2 regions of the Geodermatophilus sp. URMC 60 genome follow, and region 2 is predicted to be linked to the other one. Evidence: predicted binding sites of a transcription regulator. Region 2 holds the regulator's gene; the other holds the start of a gene.
The links. The regulator LexA, encoded in region 2, represses DNA repair genes until DNA is damaged. The targets are predictions, from matches to a motif close to TCGAACANNTGTTCGA.

Region 1 (7,816 bases), 1.9 Mb from region 2:
GTCTGCTCCAGGAACGGCGCGAGGTCGGGGTGCGGGTAGACCGGGTCCTGCCAGCCGTTCCGGGCCAGCAGGAACGGGGTGACCATGTCGCTCTTCACCGGGCCGGGCCGGAACAGCGAGATGTCGATGACGATGTCCTCGAACGTCTCCGGCCCGAACTTGCCGACCAGCTCCCGCTGCCCCGGCGACTCGATCTGGAACATGCCGAGGGTCCGGGTGCTGCGGATCAGCTCGAACGTCGTCGGGTCGTCGCGTGGGACGGCGTCGATGTCGACGGTCTCGCCGTCGACCCGGGCCACCTCGTCGAGGGCGTGCGCGATCGCCGACTGCATCCGGATGCCGAGCAGGTCGAGCTTGAGCAGACCGAGCTCCTCGACGTCGTCCTTGTCGAACTGGCTCATCGGGTAGCCCAGGTAGCTGTTCTCCACCGGGGTGCGGTCGAGCAGCGTGGCGTCGGACAGCAGCACGCCGCACGGGTGCAGCGCGATGTGCCGGGGCAGCCCGTCGAGCCGGGCGACCAGGTCGAAGAGCAGGTCGAGGTCGCCGGTGCCGCCGCCGCGTCGCGCGCCCAGCCGGCTGGCCCGCAGCTCCGGGAGGTCCTTGAGCGCGGCGTGCACCTGGTTGGCCCGGATGTGCGGGAAGGCCTTGGCGACCGCGTCGACCTCGGCCGGTGGCAGCCCGAGCGCGGCGCCGACGTCGCGGATGGCGTGCCGCACCCGGTAGGTGTCCATCATCGAGATGCAGCTGACCCGGTGGGCGCCGAAGCGGTCGAGGACCGCGTCGTACACCTCCATCCGGCGGGCGGACTCCACGTCGATGTCGACGTCGGGCAGCTGGTGGCGCAGCGGGGAGAGGAAGCGCTCCATCAGCAGGCCGTACCGGATCGGGTCGACATCGGAGATGCCCAGCAGGTAGGTGACCAGGCTGCCGGCGCCCGAGCCCCGCGCCGCGGCCCGGACCCTCAGGCTCCGGATGAGGTCGACCACGTCGGCGACGGTGAGGAAGTAGGACGGGTAGCCGAGGGCGTCGATGACCGCCAGCTCGTCGTCCAGCCGCCGGGCCACCTCCGCCGTCCGGGCCATCCCCCGCCGGCCCAGCCCGGCCTCGCAGCGGGAGCGCAGCACCTGCGAGGGGCCCATCCCCTGCTCGGCCGGGGTGGTGACCACGTCGAGCTCGGGGTAGCGCACGGTGCCGACACCGAGGTCGGCCCGGACGTCGACCGCGCACTGCTCGGCCAGCCGGGCGGTGCGCTCCAGCAGCCGCAGCGCGGCGTCGCGGTCGGGGCCGACGAGGTCCTCGGCGACCTCCGCCATCTCCTTGCCCGACTTCAGGTAGCCCTCGGCGGTGCGCCGGTCGACGTGCCGGGCGTCCAGCGGGACCAGCCGGCGCGCCGCGTCCAGGACGTCGGCGGTGGGTGCGTCCAGGGCGTCGACGTGACGGACCGCGTTGGTCAGCACCGCCGGCACCCCCTCCGCGGCGGCGAAGCGCAGCAGCGCCTGCGCCTGGGAGCGGTCGCCCCGGCCGCGGTGGTGCACGACCTCGAGCACCAGCGAGCCGGGGCCGAACACCGCGCGCCAGGCGGCCAGCCGGGCGGAGGCCACGTCGGCCCGCCCGGCGGCCAGCGCCCGGCCCACCTGGGAGTCCGGGCCCAGCAGGGCCACCAGCCCGGGCGCGTGCTCGGCGGCCAGCGCCAGCGAGCTCACCGGTTCCCCGCGGGTGCCGCGCAGGTGGGTCGCGCTGGTCAGCCGGCACAGCGAGCGCCAGCCGGCGCCGTCCCTGGCGAGGAAGGTGACCCGCGGCAGCCGCGGGTCGACGCTGGCCCCGCCGCGGGCCGGTGAACGGCGTCCGGCGCGACCGGGCGCGTCGTCCGGTGCGCTCGGCCGGCGGGCCCGTGCCCGCTGCGTCGAGTGCGCACCGCCGACCACCGGCGCCAGGGCCGGCGGGACGGTCGAGTCCACCGAGGGCGTCACCGCCAGGTCCACCCCGAACAGCGGACGCACGTCGGCAGCCCGGCAGGCCAGCGCGAACTTCACCGCGCCGTAGAGCCCGTCGCGGTCGGTGAGCGCCAGGGCCCGCATGCCGTGCTCGGCCGCCCGCTCGACCAGGTCGGCCGGGTGGTTGGCCCCGTACTGCATGGAGTAGCCCGAGGCGACGTGGAGGTGGACGAAGGGGTCGGGTCTCACCTCCCGTTCCGGTGCCCGGACCCGCCGACCACCCGGGGACGCGCGCGCCGGGGCGACTCCGGCGGCGGCGTGCTGCCCAGGGTGTTGTCCACGACGGCGAGGAAGGCCCGCACGTCGCGGACCAGGTCGTCGGCCTCGCGGTCGGTGACCGCGTGGGACAGCCCGGCCTCGGCGGCGGCCCGCTTGGCCGCGCCGGCGGCGAAGAAGGTGGCCCACTCCCCCAGCTCGGGCGCGACCTGGCCGAGCAGCACCCAGGCGCTGCGCGGGCGGCGCCGCCCGGACTCCGGTCGGGTGCGGGCGGCCAGCACCGCGGCGGCGGCGCGCAGCGCGCCCAGGTGTGCGGTGGCGTAGCGCTGGCGGGCGTCGGCGTTCGCCGCCGCCTCGGCCAGCGCCCGGGTGGCCTGGTCGAGCAGCTGGCGGGCAGCCGGGGGCAGCGGCGGGGGCAGGGGCAGCTGGTCGGCCATGACGCGGACGGCTCCCATCAGTCGTGCACCCGCACGAGCGACCAGCGGTTGTCCGCCGACTCCCAGCTGAGGTCGAAGACGCCGGCGAAGCTCATGCGCGACCGGCCGGCCCGGACCGCCTCGACCCGCCACACCTGGCGGCTGGCGACCAGCTCGGCAGAGGCGCCACCGGCTCCCGCGGCACCGCGCTGCCACCACGGGGCGGTTTCCACCCACGAGTCGAGCAGCTCGCCGACGACATAGCGGGACTGCCCGCGCCAGAACTGCGCCGGCCCGAGCGGCCCGCGCTCCACCTGCACCTCCTCGCCGACCCGCTCGCCGACCCCGCCCAGCACCCGGCTCATGACAGACTCCCCACCGCTCCGCCGCCCCACCGGCCCCGGCCCGCCGCACCGGGTGGGGAAGGACCACGGTGCGGCGGGGGGCCGTCGTTCGAACGCGTGTTCGAACGACGATGAGTACACCCGACGGCACCGACGACGTCAAGCGGACGCGCAGCCGGCTCCGCCGGCGTCCCGGCCGGCCGGGGCGCCCGGGCCGGGGGCGGACCGCCCGGGCCGATGGCAGGATCGACGCATGAGCCGACCCGAGCACCCGCGGGTGGCCGCCATCTCCTCCCTGCTGGCCGAGACCGGCGCCACCGGCCAGGTGCTCGAGCTGACCGGCAGCGCCCGCACCGCCGCCGAAGCAGCCGGAGAGCTCGGCGTCCCGCTCGGAGCCATCGCCAACAGCCTGCTGTTCGACGTCGACGGCGCGCCGCTGCTGGTCCTCACCAGCGGCGCCCACCGGGTCGACGTCGCGAAGGTGGCTGCGCTGCTCGGCGTCCGCGACGTGCACCCGGCGTCGGCCGACTTCGTGCGCCGGCACACCGGCCAGCCGATCGGCGGCGTCGCGCCGATCGGCCACCCGGAGCCGATCGGCACGCTGGTCGACATCGAGCTGGCCCGGCACGACCGGGTCTGGGCCGCAGCCGGACATCCGCACGCGGTCTTCCCGACCAGCTACGAGGAGCTGCTGCGGCTGACCGGCGGGACCGCCGCCGAGGTGGGCGACGATCCGGCGGTGCTACCCGAGGCGGTGCACTCGTGACCGGGACGACGCCCGCGGCGCGGGTCACCGAGCTGCCCACCGGCTGGCTGCGCGACCACATGCACGAGGCGCTGGCCATCTACGGCGAGGCGATGGGCTACAGCCCCTCGGTGGTCGCCGGCCGGTACGGCTACGCCATCCAGCACACCGAGCGCCCCGGGTTCCGCGCGGTCGGCGCCTTCGTGGAGACCCGCGACGGGGAGGTCCTCGTCGGGTTCGGCTACGGCTACCTGATCGCACCCGGGCAGTGGTGGCACGACCAGGTGCGCGCCGCCCTCGACCGGCGGACGGCGAAGCGCTGGCTGCCCGGTGCCTTCGAGGTCTGCGAGCTGCACGTGCACCCCGACCACCAGAGCCGCGGCCTGGGCCGCCAGCTGCTGCACGCCCTGGTGGCCGGACTGCCCTACCCGGCGGCGCTGCTGTCGACCCCGGACAACGACACCAAGGCCTTCCGGCTGTACCACGCCGACGGCTTCGTCGACCTGGCCCGCAACCACCGCTTCCCCGGCGACTCGCGCCCCTTCGCCATCCTCGGCGCCCGCCTGCCGCTGCCGCCGCCGGCGCCCCGGTCCGACCGCACGTGAGCGAGCTGGCGAGCTCACGCAGGGGTGCAGCAGGGCTGCGGCGGCCGACGAGCACCGGAGGGCAGGCCGCGGACGGTGACACCGCCGTCGACACCGCCGTCGACGCCGTCGTCGTCGGCGCCGGGCACAACGGGCTGGTCGCCGCCTGCTACCTGGCCCGCGCCGGGCTGCGCGTGGAGGTCGTCGAGCGCGACGAGGTGCTCGGCGGCGCGGTGTCGACCGTGGAGCGCTGGCCGGGCGTGCGGGTCGACCGCGGCTCGAGCGCGCACGTGATCATCCGGCAGAGCGGCATCGTCGAGGAGCTCGACCTCGCCGCGCACGGCCTGCGTTACGTCGACTGCGACCCCTGGGGCTTCGCGCCCGCCCCCTCCCCCGGCGACCCCGGCCCCGACGGCCGGCCGCTGGTGTTCTCCGTCGACCTCGAGGCCACCTGTGCCTCGATCGCCGCGGCCTGCGGGCCGGAGGACGCCGCCGCCTACCGCCGCTTCGTCGAGGTGTGGGCGCCGCGCAGCCGCGCCGTCGTCGGCTCCTTCGCGCGGCGGCCGACCGTGGGCGGCCTGGCCCGATCCTTCTGGCCGATCGGCGCGCCCACCGACGGCCGGCCGCGGACCTCCGGCGGCGACATCGCCGTCGACTTCCTCGGCTCCGGCGACGCACTGCTGGACCGGTGGTTCACCAGCGAGCGGCTCAAGGCGGCGCTGGCCTGGTTCGGCGCGCAGTCGGGCCCCCCGGTGTCGGAGCCCGGCACCGCGGCGATGGTCGCCTGGGCGACGCTGCTGCACGACGTCCCCCCTGGCCACCCGGTGGGCGGCTCCGGCGGGCTCACCCAGGCGCTGCGCCGCCGGCTGGAGGCCGACGGCGGGCACGTCGCCCTCGGGGACGCCGCGGCCCGGCTGCTCGTGGAGGACGGCCGGGTGACCGGCGTCGGGACGGCCTCGGGACGGCGGGTCGCGGCCCCGGTCGTCGTCGCCGCCTGCCACGTGCTGGCCACCCGCGACCTGGCCGGGGAGCACGCACCGCCCGCGCTGGCCGACGCCGCCCCGCCGGTGGGCAACGGCTTCGGCCTGGTGGTCCGGGCGCTCACCGACGGCCCGCCGGCCTACCCCGGGGTGGCGCCCGAGCAGGCGCTGGGCGGGCTGCAGCTGCTGTGCACCGACCGGGCGCAGCTGGCCGCCGCCCACGGCGACTGGCTGGCGGGCCGGCTGCCGCGGGAGCCGGTGCCGCTGGCGATGTGCTTCTCGGCCACCGACGACACCCTCGCCCCGCCCGGGCAGCACGTGGTCACGGTGTGGGGGCAGTGGTACCCCTACGCGCTGGCCGACGGCGCCGACTGGGACGCTCTCGCGCAGACCGAGGCCGACCGGCTGGTCGCCGCCGTCGACCGCTTCGCGCCCGGCTTCGCCGCCTCGGTGCAGCGCACCTACGTGCAGACCCCGCTGCTCCTGGAGCGGGAACTGTCGCTGCTGCGTGGCAACGTCATGCACGTGGAGATGGGGCTGGCCAGCATGTTCGGCTTCCGGCCGACGCCGGCGCTGTCGGGCTACCGGGTGCCCGGCCTGGCCGGCCTCTACCTCGCCGGCGCCTCCACCCACCCCGGCGGCGGGGTGTCGGGCAACTCCGGGCGGACGGCGGCCCGCGTCGTCCTCGGCGACCGGGGCGTGCCCGCCCGCGCCCGCGAGGCCCTCCGGCGCGGCCTGGCAAGGGTGCGCCGGTGAGCGGTCTGCTCGCCGCGCGCCCGAGCAGCCGGCCGACCGCGCTCCCGTGGGTGCCCGCGGTGCTGCTGGTGCTCACCGCGATCGCCTACCCGCTGACCGACGGCGGCGCCGTCCGCGACGCCGTCAGCTGGACCATCGTGCTGCTGGGCTCCACGGTGTCGGTGGTGCACGCGGCGGTCAGCCGGGGCGCGCGTACGGGAGCGGGGGTCCTGCTGGTCACCGCGGCCACGGCCGTGGTGTTCGAGGCGGTCGGCCTGGCCACCGGGTTCCCGTACGGCGAGTACACCTACAGCGACGACCTCGGGCCGACGCTGCTCGGCGTCCCGTTCCTCGTGCCGCTGGCCTGGCTGATGATGGCCTGGCCGAGCTGGCTGCTGGCCCGCCGGCTCACCCGCGGCGTGCGCCCCGGGCGGCGGCGCCCGGCCCGCGTGGGAGTGGCCGCGGCGGTGTTCGCCGGGTGGGACGTCGTCCTCGATCCGCAGATGGTGCAGGCCGGCTACTGGACCTGGGCGCACCCGCGGCCGTCCCTGCCGGGCATCGACACGGTGCCGCTCACCAACCTGGCCGGCTGGCTGCTGGCCGGGCTGGTCCTGATGACGCTGCTCGACGTGCTGGTGGCCCGCACGGCCTCGGAGCTGCCGCGCACCGGCGACGGCGCCCCGCTGCTGGTGCTGGGCTGGATGACCCTCGGCGGCGCGGTCGCGCACGCCGGCTGGCTGGGGCTGCCCGGGTCGGCGGTGTGGGGCGCGCTGCTGGCCGTCCCGGTGCTGGCCGCCCTGACGGTGCAGGCCCGCCGGACGAGGTGAGCGAGTTCGCGAGCCCGGCCATGGGTAGAGCAGCGTCCGCGCAGGCGGTCGAGGAGTACCGCGGGGAGGACTCGTGAGCGGGCGGCTGCTGCGGGTCCTCTCCGGTGCGGCGGTCGCCGGGGCCCTGCACGCGGCGGTCAACGTGGCGCTGCTCCGCCGTCCGCCGACGGGGCCGCCGCCGGTGCGCCGGCCGGTCACGGTCGTGCTGCCGGTGCGGGACGAGGAGGCGCACGTCGGCGGCTGCCTGGCGGCGGTCCTCGCCCAGCACGGCGTGCCGGACCTGCGGGTGGTCGTGGTGGACGACGGCTCCACCGACGGCACCGCCGACGTCGTGCGCGCGGTCGCCGACCCCCGGGTGCGGCTGGTCCCCGCGGCCGAGCCGCCGCCGGGCTGGCTGGGCAAGCCGCACGCCTGCGCCACGGGAGCCGGCGCCGACGGGGACGACGGGCACGACGGCGTGCTGGTCTTCCTCGACGCCGACGTCCGGCTCTTCCCCGACGCGGTGGCCGGAGCGGTCGCCGTCCTCGATGCACACGGCCTGGACCTGGTCTCGCCCTGGCCCCGGCCGGTGACCGCGACCGCCGCCGAGCGGCTCGTGCAGCCGCTGGGCCCCTGGTTGTGGGTGACCACGCTGCCGGTGCGGCTGGCCGAGCGCTCGCCGCGGCCGTCGCTGACCGCGGCCAACGGCCAGTTCCTCGTCGTCCGGCGGTCGGCGTACGCCCGGGCCGGTGGGCACGGCGCGGTGCGCGGTGAGGTGATCGAGGACGTCGCGCTGGCCCGGGCGGTCAAGAGGGCCGGCGGGCGGGCGGTGCCGGTCGACGGGTCACGGCTGGCCGCCTGCCGGATGTACGACGGCTGGCCGGCGCTGCGGGCCGGCTACGCCAAGTCGCTGTGGGCCTCGGTCGGCGGGTCGCCGGGGGCGGGTGTCGCGGTCGCGGCCGGGCTGACCGCCGTCTGGGTGCTGCCCGCCCTGGC
Region 2 (7,816 bases):
GTCTCCGAGGTGGTCAGCGCCTGGGACCTCAAGGACTCCGCCGCCTACTGGCCGGTGTGGGCGGTGACCCAACTGGGTGGGCGCGGCTTCATCCTCATCGTCCTGGCCGGGCTCGTCGGCTACCTCGGGTGGCGGTTCCGCACGGTGGTGCCGCTGCTGCGGGTGCTGCTCGCGCTGGTCCTGCTGACCCTCGTCGTCTACTCGTTCAAGTACGGCACGGGCCGGACGGCGCCGGCCTACCCCGGGTCGTTCTTCCACCGGGACGGTGCGTCCTACCCCTCGGGGCACGTCGCCAACGCGGTGCTCATGTGGGGAGTGGCACGCTGGCAGGTGGTCGAGTACCGCCTCGCGGCATGGGCGCAGCAGACGGCCCGGGCGTTGAGCGTCGCCGGCCCGGTGGCCACCGGGGTGGCCATGGTGTCCCTGGACTTCCACTGGGTCACCGACGCCGTGGTCGGGGCGGCCGTCGGCCTCCTGCTGCTGGGCGTGGTTCACCTACTGGACGCGGTCGTGGTGTCACGCTGGGTCGGTGCCCGAGCTGGCCGGTCCTCCGCGTAGCGGGGTCGGAGGGCGACGTCTGACGGCCGGGACCGGTCTCGCGCTGACGCTCGTCCTCGGCTCCGCCCTGCCGGTGTCCGCACAGCCGGCCGACCCGGCAGCACCGGGAACGCGCTGCCAGCTGACCGACCCCCGTCTGCCCGAGGTCTCCGGGCTGGTCGAGGTGGGCGACCGGATGCTGGCGCACAACGACGGCGGCGACTCGCTCGAGGTCTACGTGCTCGACGCGACGTGTGCCGTGGTCACCGTGCACTCCGCGCCGGTGGACCCCTACGACCCGGAGGACCTGGCGCTGGCCGTCGACGGAACGGTGTGGCTCGCGGACACCGGCGACAACAACGGGACCCGGACGACGGTGGCGCTGCTGGCCCTGCACGCCGACAGCAGCAGTTCCGTCTACCGGCTCGCCTACCCCGACGGTCCACGGGACGTCGAGGCACTGCTGCTCGCGCCCGACGGGACGCCCTACCTGGTGACCAAGGAGGTGCTCGGCGCCAGCGCGGTGTACCGGCCGGTGTCGGCCCTCGTGGAGGACGGCACCGTCGGCCTCACCCAGGTCGGCGGCGTGGACTTCGTGCTCACCGGGACGCCGGGTGGCCCGGTCGGTCGCGCTGGACAGCTCATGGTCACCGGCGGCGCGGTCTCGCCCGACGAGCGGTGGATCGCGCTGCGGACCTACACCGACGCCTACGTCTGGTCGCTGACCGGCTCCGACGTGGTGGGTGCGCTGGCGGGGGAGCCGCGCCGGGTCGCGCTGCCCGAGGCGGCCCAGGGCGAGGCGATCAGCTTCACAGGGGACTCCTCGGGCCTCGTCGTGGCGGGGGAGGGCCTGCCCAGCGACGTCACCGTGGTCCCGCTGCCGGCCGAGGCGGCTCCCCCGCCGGGGACGACGTCCGCGGAGGGCACGGTCTCCGGACTGCGCTCGGGCGGGCACGGGCCGCCGCCGGTCGCAGCCGCGGTCGCCGCGGCCGTCGTCGCCGGCCTGATCGTGTGGCTCGGCGGCGTGTTCGTCCGCCGGCGCGACTGAGAGGGCCGGCCGCCCGCGACCGTCGCCGCGCCGGCGGGACCGGGTCAGACCCGGCGAAGCACCGTGACGACGCGGCCGAGCACGGTGGCGTCGTCGCCGGGGATGGGCTCGTACGCGGGGTTGTGCGGCAGCAACCACACGTGCCCGTCACGCCGCTTGTAGGTCTTCACCGTCGCCTCGCCGTCGATCATGGCGGCGACGATCTCGCCGTTCTCCGCGGTCGGCTGCTGCCGCACGACCACCCAGTCGCCGTCGCAGATGGCCGCCTCGACCATCGAGTCACCGGTGACCTTGAGCATGAACAGCGTGCCCTCGCCCACCAGCTCGCGGGGGAGCGGGAAGACGTCCTCGACCGCCTGCTCGGCCAGCACCGGGCCACCGGCGGCGATCCGGCCGACGAGCGGGACGTAGGTGGGGACGGGGGTCTCCTCGGCGCCGGCGGGGGCGACCACCGTGGGCGCTGGGCCGCCCGGGGTGTCGCCGGGCAGGCGCACGTCGAGCGCGCGCGGGCGGTTCGGGTCGCGGCGCAGCCAGCCCTTCTTCTGCAGCACGCTGAGCTGGTGGGCCACCGATGAGGCCGACGACAGTCCGACTGCCTCGCCGATCTCACGCACCGAGGGCGGGTAGCCGCGCCGCTCGATCGAGTCGCGGATCACCTCGAGGACGCGCCGCTGCCGCTGGGTGAGCCCGTCGCCGGCCTCGCCCCGGTCGGGGAAGGTGCGCACCGATGCCGCCTCGGCCGCCTCCGGTGGGGCGGTCCGGCTGCCCGACGCGCGACGCGACGAGCCGCCTCTGCCCCGGACACCGCTGCCCGACGTCCCCCTGGTGCCCGCCACGTCTCCTCCTCGCCGGCCGTGCCGCCACGGCCCCGTCGTCCTGCGCCCGCCCGGGGAGCCGGACGGGCCGGCCCCGGCCCCGCCGACGCCCTCGCGGCGACGGCGGACGGGTGCTGATCGGGACGGTAGCGCCTCGGCGGCGGTAGTTCAAACGTGTGTTCGAAACGAGGTGCGGTGTCGTGTCGACCCCGTCGGCGGGATGCGGTAGACATCGGACATGCGTTCGATCGAACGTGCGTTCGATCGGTGCCCGGGTCGACGGAGGAGGAGTGGTCATGGCGAGCGTGCGGCAGGCCGTGCTTGAGTTCGACGCCGCGGTGCAGGTCCCGTGGCGACCGTTGCTCGTGTCGCCGGACGGCGGCCGCGGAGCCGGAGCCGACCGGGCGGCGCGGACCGCGGTCCCGTCCGGGCGTGCCGCGCGGATGCTGGCCGCGCCGGGCCTGGCCGGGACCGGACTCCGCGTCGCCGGCCACCTGCGGCCGGTCCCCGACCGCCCGGCGGGCCCGGAGTCGCGGGCCGCGGAGCCGGTGGGGCCGCTCCGGGGCGCGGGCCGGGCCCCGGCGCGCCGGGAGCCGAGTGGCCCTCCTACCCCGTCGCGGGCGGTGCCGGCACGCGCGGTGCGCGGCGGCTGCGCCTCTCCGGGACGCGCCGCGTCCCCCCGGCTGCGCCTGACCCGTCGGGGGCGCCGGCTGGTGCTCGCCCTGGTGCTCGGCGGCGCCGTCGCGCTCGGCTCGGTGGTCGCGCCCCTCGGCGGCGGAGGCGACAGCGGGCTGCGGCTGGCCGGCGAGAGGAGTGTCGTCGTGGAGCCGGGCGACACGGTGTGGTCGATCGCGGGAGAGGTCGCCGGCACCGACCATGACGTGCGCACGGTGGTCGACGCCATCGAGGAGCTCAACGACCTCGAGGGCTCGGTCGTGGTCCCCGGTCAGGTTCTGGAGCTGCCCTGACCGGCACGGCCGGGTCGTCCGGTCAGGGCTCGGTCGAGGAGCGACAAGGGGCGGCGCCGATGTTCGTCAACCCCTCGTGCCGAGTCGCTGACGCTCGGTGGCAGGTGATCGATCTACGGTCGGGTCCGTGTCAGCGATCTCAGGCAGCCGGGCCGCCGTCTTCACGCAGCAGTCGCAGAACTGCGAGGTGTTCGTCGACGGCGCCTGGTGGCCGGGCTCGCTGCTGGGGTGGCGTCACGACGGTGAGGGCGCGTGCCGGATGTGGGTGCGGGTGACCGTGGCCGGCGTCGACCGCGAGACCTGGACCGATCTGGCCGAGGTGCGCCTGCCCGAGGCCCGGCCGGCGCCGGCGCTGGGCCCCGACGGCGGCGTCGACCCCTTCGCGGGCCTCGGCGAGAAACTGCTGCCCGGAGCCTCGGCCGCTCCGCTGCTGTCGCTGAGCGAGGCCGCCGCCCGTGAGCAGCGGGTGGCCGGCGTCGTCCCCGGCTCGGCTCCGGCCGCCGGACGCCGTCGCCGCCGTCACGGTGGCGACGTGACCGCCGAGCAGCCCGCCGTCCACGGCCCGTCCGCCGGCCGGCACCGCGCCGGGCGTCACCGGGCGTCCGACGGCGCAGTGCAGCCGGAGGAGACGCGGGACGCGGAGCCGAGTGACGCGGAGCCGAGTGACGCGGAGCCGAGTGACGCGACGGTGCTCATGCCGCGTGCCACCGAGGCCGACTGCCTGACCCGCCCGCTGCGCCTCGGCGACCGCGTGGCCCGTCCTCGGCTCCCGCGACCCGGTGGGGCACTCCGCGCCTGACGCCGGTCGTCCCTGCGCCTCCACATGCGCACCCCGTCCTCCTGCGGAGCGCCGGCCGCTGCCGGCTGCCCGCTACACCCGACCGACGTGTCGCGCGACCGCTGCGGCGCGTTCCCGGCGTGTCGCCGGGACGGCTGTGACGACTGAGCGCGGGTGGTCACGAAGTCGTCTCGACGGACGACGCGCCTTGCGTTCCGGCTTGCAGATCTAGTGGAGGCGGACCTAGGGTTCCCCTACATCTAGTAGTTGCACCGTTGTGAGTCCGTCCACAGGCCGGTCCTCAGGTCCTCCCCACGACGTCCACCGGATGTCCCCAGGGAGGTCCACAGCCGGCCTCCCGGCCCGTCGCTCCGACCGCTCGCGCAGTCGCCGTGGCGTCCGGGCGGACGAGCACCGGAGCGCGTCACGAGGGGAGGGGATCTGCCGTGCGCTGCCCCTTCTGCCACAACCCGGACAGCCGCGTCATCGACTCGCGCGAGGCCGACGAGGGGGCGACCACCCGCCGCCGCCGGTCGTGCCCCGCGTGCGGGCGGCGCTTCACCACGGTGGAGGAGGCCGTCCTCGCCGTCGTCAAGCGCAGCGGCGTGAGCGAGCCGTTCAACCGCAGCAAGGTGGTGGCCGGCGTCCGCCGCGCCTGCCAGGGGCGGCCGGTCGACGAGGACCAGCTGCAGCAGCTCGCCCAGCAGGTCGAGGACGCCATCCGGGCCACGGGCGCGGCGGAGGTGCCCAGCCACGAGGTGGGGCTGGCCATCCTCCGGCCGCTGCGGGAGCTGGACGAGGTCGCCTACCTGCGCTTCGCCAGCGTCTACCGCGCCTTCACCTCGGTCGAGGACTTCGAGAAGGAGATCACCGAGCTGCGGGCCCGGCACATCGCCGCCGGTACCCCGCCACTGCCTGGCATGCAGGACCCGCCGGTCCGCCGGCGGGGTGGGGGGCGCGGCCAGGCCGCCTCCGACGCCAGCCCCGGTCGATGACGCCCGCCGCTGTCGCCAGAACCGTCAGCACCACCCGCTAGACAGAGTGCGGCTCTTCCCCAGCCGCCGCAATGCCCTCGAAACAGGGCCCACAACACAGGGAGAGCTCCGTGACCGAGACCGAGGATCGCTTGTCGGGCCGCACGCGTCGCGCCGCCAAGGCGCCGACCAGGGGAAAGGGCCTGAAGGTCAAGCGCGTCTTCACCACCGCCGGGGTGCACCCGTACGACGAGGTGACCTGGGAGCGTCGTGACGTCGTCATGACCAACTGGCGGGACGGCTCGATCAACTTCGAGCAGCGCGGCGTGGAGTTCCCCGCCGAGTGGAGCATCAACGCCACCAACATCGTCACCACGAAGTACTTCCGCGGCGCCGTCGGCACCCCGCAGCGCGAGACCAGCCTGCGCCAGCTCATCGACCGGGTCGTGCTGACCTACGGGGCGGCCGGCCGCGAGCACGGCTACTTCGCCAGCGAGGGCGACGCGGAGATCTTCGAGCACGAGCTGACCTGGATGCTGCTGCACCAGTACTTCAGCTTCAACAGCCCCGTGTGGTTCAACGTCGGCACGAGCGCTCCGCAGCAGGTCAGCGCCTGCTTCATCCTCGCCGTCGACGACACGATGGACTCGATCCTCAACTGGTACCGGGAGGAGGGGCTGATCTTCAAGGGCGGCTCCGGCGCCGGCCTGAACCTCTCCCGCATCCGCTCCTCCAAGGAGCTGCTCTCCTCCGGCGGCACCGCCTCGGGCCCGGTCAGCTTCATGCGCGGCGCCGACGCCTCCGCCGGCACCATCAAGTCCGGTGGCGCGACCCGCCGCGCGGCCAAGATGGTCGTCCTCGACATCGACCACCCCGACATCGAGGAGTTCATCGAGACCAAGGCGCGCGAGGAGGACAAGATCCGCGCGCTGCGCGATGCCGGGTACGACATGGACCTCGGCGGCAAGGACATCACCAGCGTCCAGTACCAGAACGCCAACAACTCCGTCCGGGTCTCCGACGAGTTCATGCGCGCGGTCGAGGACGGCACGGAGTTCGGGCTGCGCGCCCGCCTCGACGGCACGGTGATCGAGACCGTCGACGCCAAGGACCTGTTCCGCAAGGTGACCCAGGCCGCCTGGGAGTGCGCCGACCCGGGCATCCAGTACGACGACACGATCAACGACTGGCACACCAACCCCGAGACCGGGCGGATCAACGCGTCCAACCCCTGCTCGGAGTACATGAGCCTGGACAACAGCTCGTGCAACCTGGCGTCGCTGAACCTCATGAAGTTCCTCAAGGACGACGGCACGTTCGACACCCGGAACTTCGTGAAGGCCGTCGAGCTGGTCATCACCGCGATGGACATCTCCATCTGCTTCGCCGACTTCCCGACCGAGCCGATCGGTGAGACCACCCGCGCCTACCGGCAGCTGGGCATCGGCTACGCCAACCTGGGTGCGCTGCTCATGGCCACCGGGCACGCGTACGACTCGCGGGGCGGCCAGACCCTGGCCGCGGCGATCACCTCCTTGATGACCGGCACCGCCTACCGCCGCTCGGCGGAGCTGGCCGGCATCGTCGGCGCCTACGAGGGGTTCGCCCGCAACGCCGACGCCCACGCCCGCGTCATGCGCAAGCACGCGGCGGCCAACGACGCCATCCGCCCGGTCGGCGCCGACGACGCCGACGTCCTCAGGGCCGCCACCGCGCAGTGGCAGGAGTGCCTGGAGCTCGGCGCCGACTTCGGCTGGCGCAACGCGCAGGCCTCGGTGCTGGCCCCCACCGGCACGATCGGCTTCATGATGGACTGCGACACGACCGGCATCGAGCCGGACTTCTCGCTGGTCAAGTACAAGAAGCTGGTCGGCGGCGGCTCCATGCAGATCGTCAACCAGACGGTTCCGCGGGCGCTGCGCAGCCTGGGCTACCAGGACGAGCAGATCGAGGCGATCGTCGAGTACATCGCCGAGCACGGCCACGTCGTCGACGCCCCCAGCCTGCGCCCGGAGCACTACGAGGTCTTCGACTGCGCGATGGGTGAGCGGGCCATCTCCCCGATGGGCCACGTCCGGATGATGGCCGCGGTGCAGCCGTTCATCTCCGGTGCCATCAGCAAGACGGTCAACATGCCGGAGACGGCGACCGTCGAGGACGTCGAGAACATCTACTTCCAGGGCTGGAAGCTCGGCCTCAAGGCGCTGGCGATCTACCGCGACAACTGCAAGGTCGGCCAGCCGCTGTCCGACGCCAAGGCCAAGAAGGCCGACACCAAGGTCGAGGCCGCCGCCCCGGCGACCGCGCTGTCGCACCCGGTGCGCCGCCGGCTGCCGAAGAAGCGGCAGAGCATGACGACGTCGTTCAGCGTCGCCGGTGCCGAGGGCTACATGACGGCCGGGATGTACGAGGACGGCAGCCTCGGCGAGGTGTTCCTCAAGCTGGGCAAGCAGGGCTCGACCCTGGCCGGTGTGATGGACGCCTTCTCGATCTCGCTGTCGATCGCGCTGCAGCACGGTGTGCCGCTGGAGACCTACATCCAGAAGTTCACCAACATGCGGTTCGAGCCGGCCGGCATGACCGACGACCCGGACATCCGGATCGCCCAGTCCGTGATGGACTACATCTTCCGTCGCCTCGCGCTGGACCACCTGCCGGTGGAGACCCGCGCCACCCTCGGCATCTTCAGCGCCGAG

Region 1: the regulator LexA is predicted to act here: its motif matches at 3,080-3,095, upstream of ACWIX3_RS13895 (DUF6504 family protein).

What each region holds. Positions count from the first base shown of each region.
Region 1 is NZ_CP199958.1:2,906,568-2,914,383, reverse strand. It holds gene ACWIX3_RS13905 (DNA polymerase III subunit alpha) at 1-2,183, opposite strand, end outside; gene ACWIX3_RS13900 (SAV_6107 family HEPN domain-containing protein) at 2,180-2,665, opposite strand; gene ACWIX3_RS13895 (DUF6504 family protein) at 2,665-2,991, opposite strand; gene ACWIX3_RS13890 (YbaK/EbsC family protein) at 3,224-3,736, shown strand; gene ACWIX3_RS13885 (GNAT family N-acetyltransferase) at 3,733-4,320, shown strand; gene ACWIX3_RS13880 (phytoene desaturase family protein) at 4,317-6,035, shown strand; gene ACWIX3_RS13875 (carotenoid biosynthesis protein) at 6,032-6,841, shown strand; gene ACWIX3_RS13870 (glycosyltransferase) at 6,915-7,816, shown strand, end outside.
Region 2 is NZ_CP199958.1:4,795,252-4,803,067, reverse strand. It holds gene ACWIX3_RS22610 (phosphatase PAP2 family protein) at 1-558, shown strand, start outside; gene ACWIX3_RS22605 (hypothetical protein) at 632-1,585, shown strand; gene lexA (transcriptional repressor LexA) at 1,630-2,421, opposite strand; gene ACWIX3_RS22595 (LysM peptidoglycan-binding domain-containing protein) at 2,697-3,368, shown strand; gene ACWIX3_RS22590 (hypothetical protein) at 3,496-4,167, shown strand; gene nrdR (transcriptional regulator NrdR) at 4,593-5,141, shown strand; gene ACWIX3_RS22580 (vitamin B12-dependent ribonucleotide reductase) at 5,252-7,816, shown strand, end outside.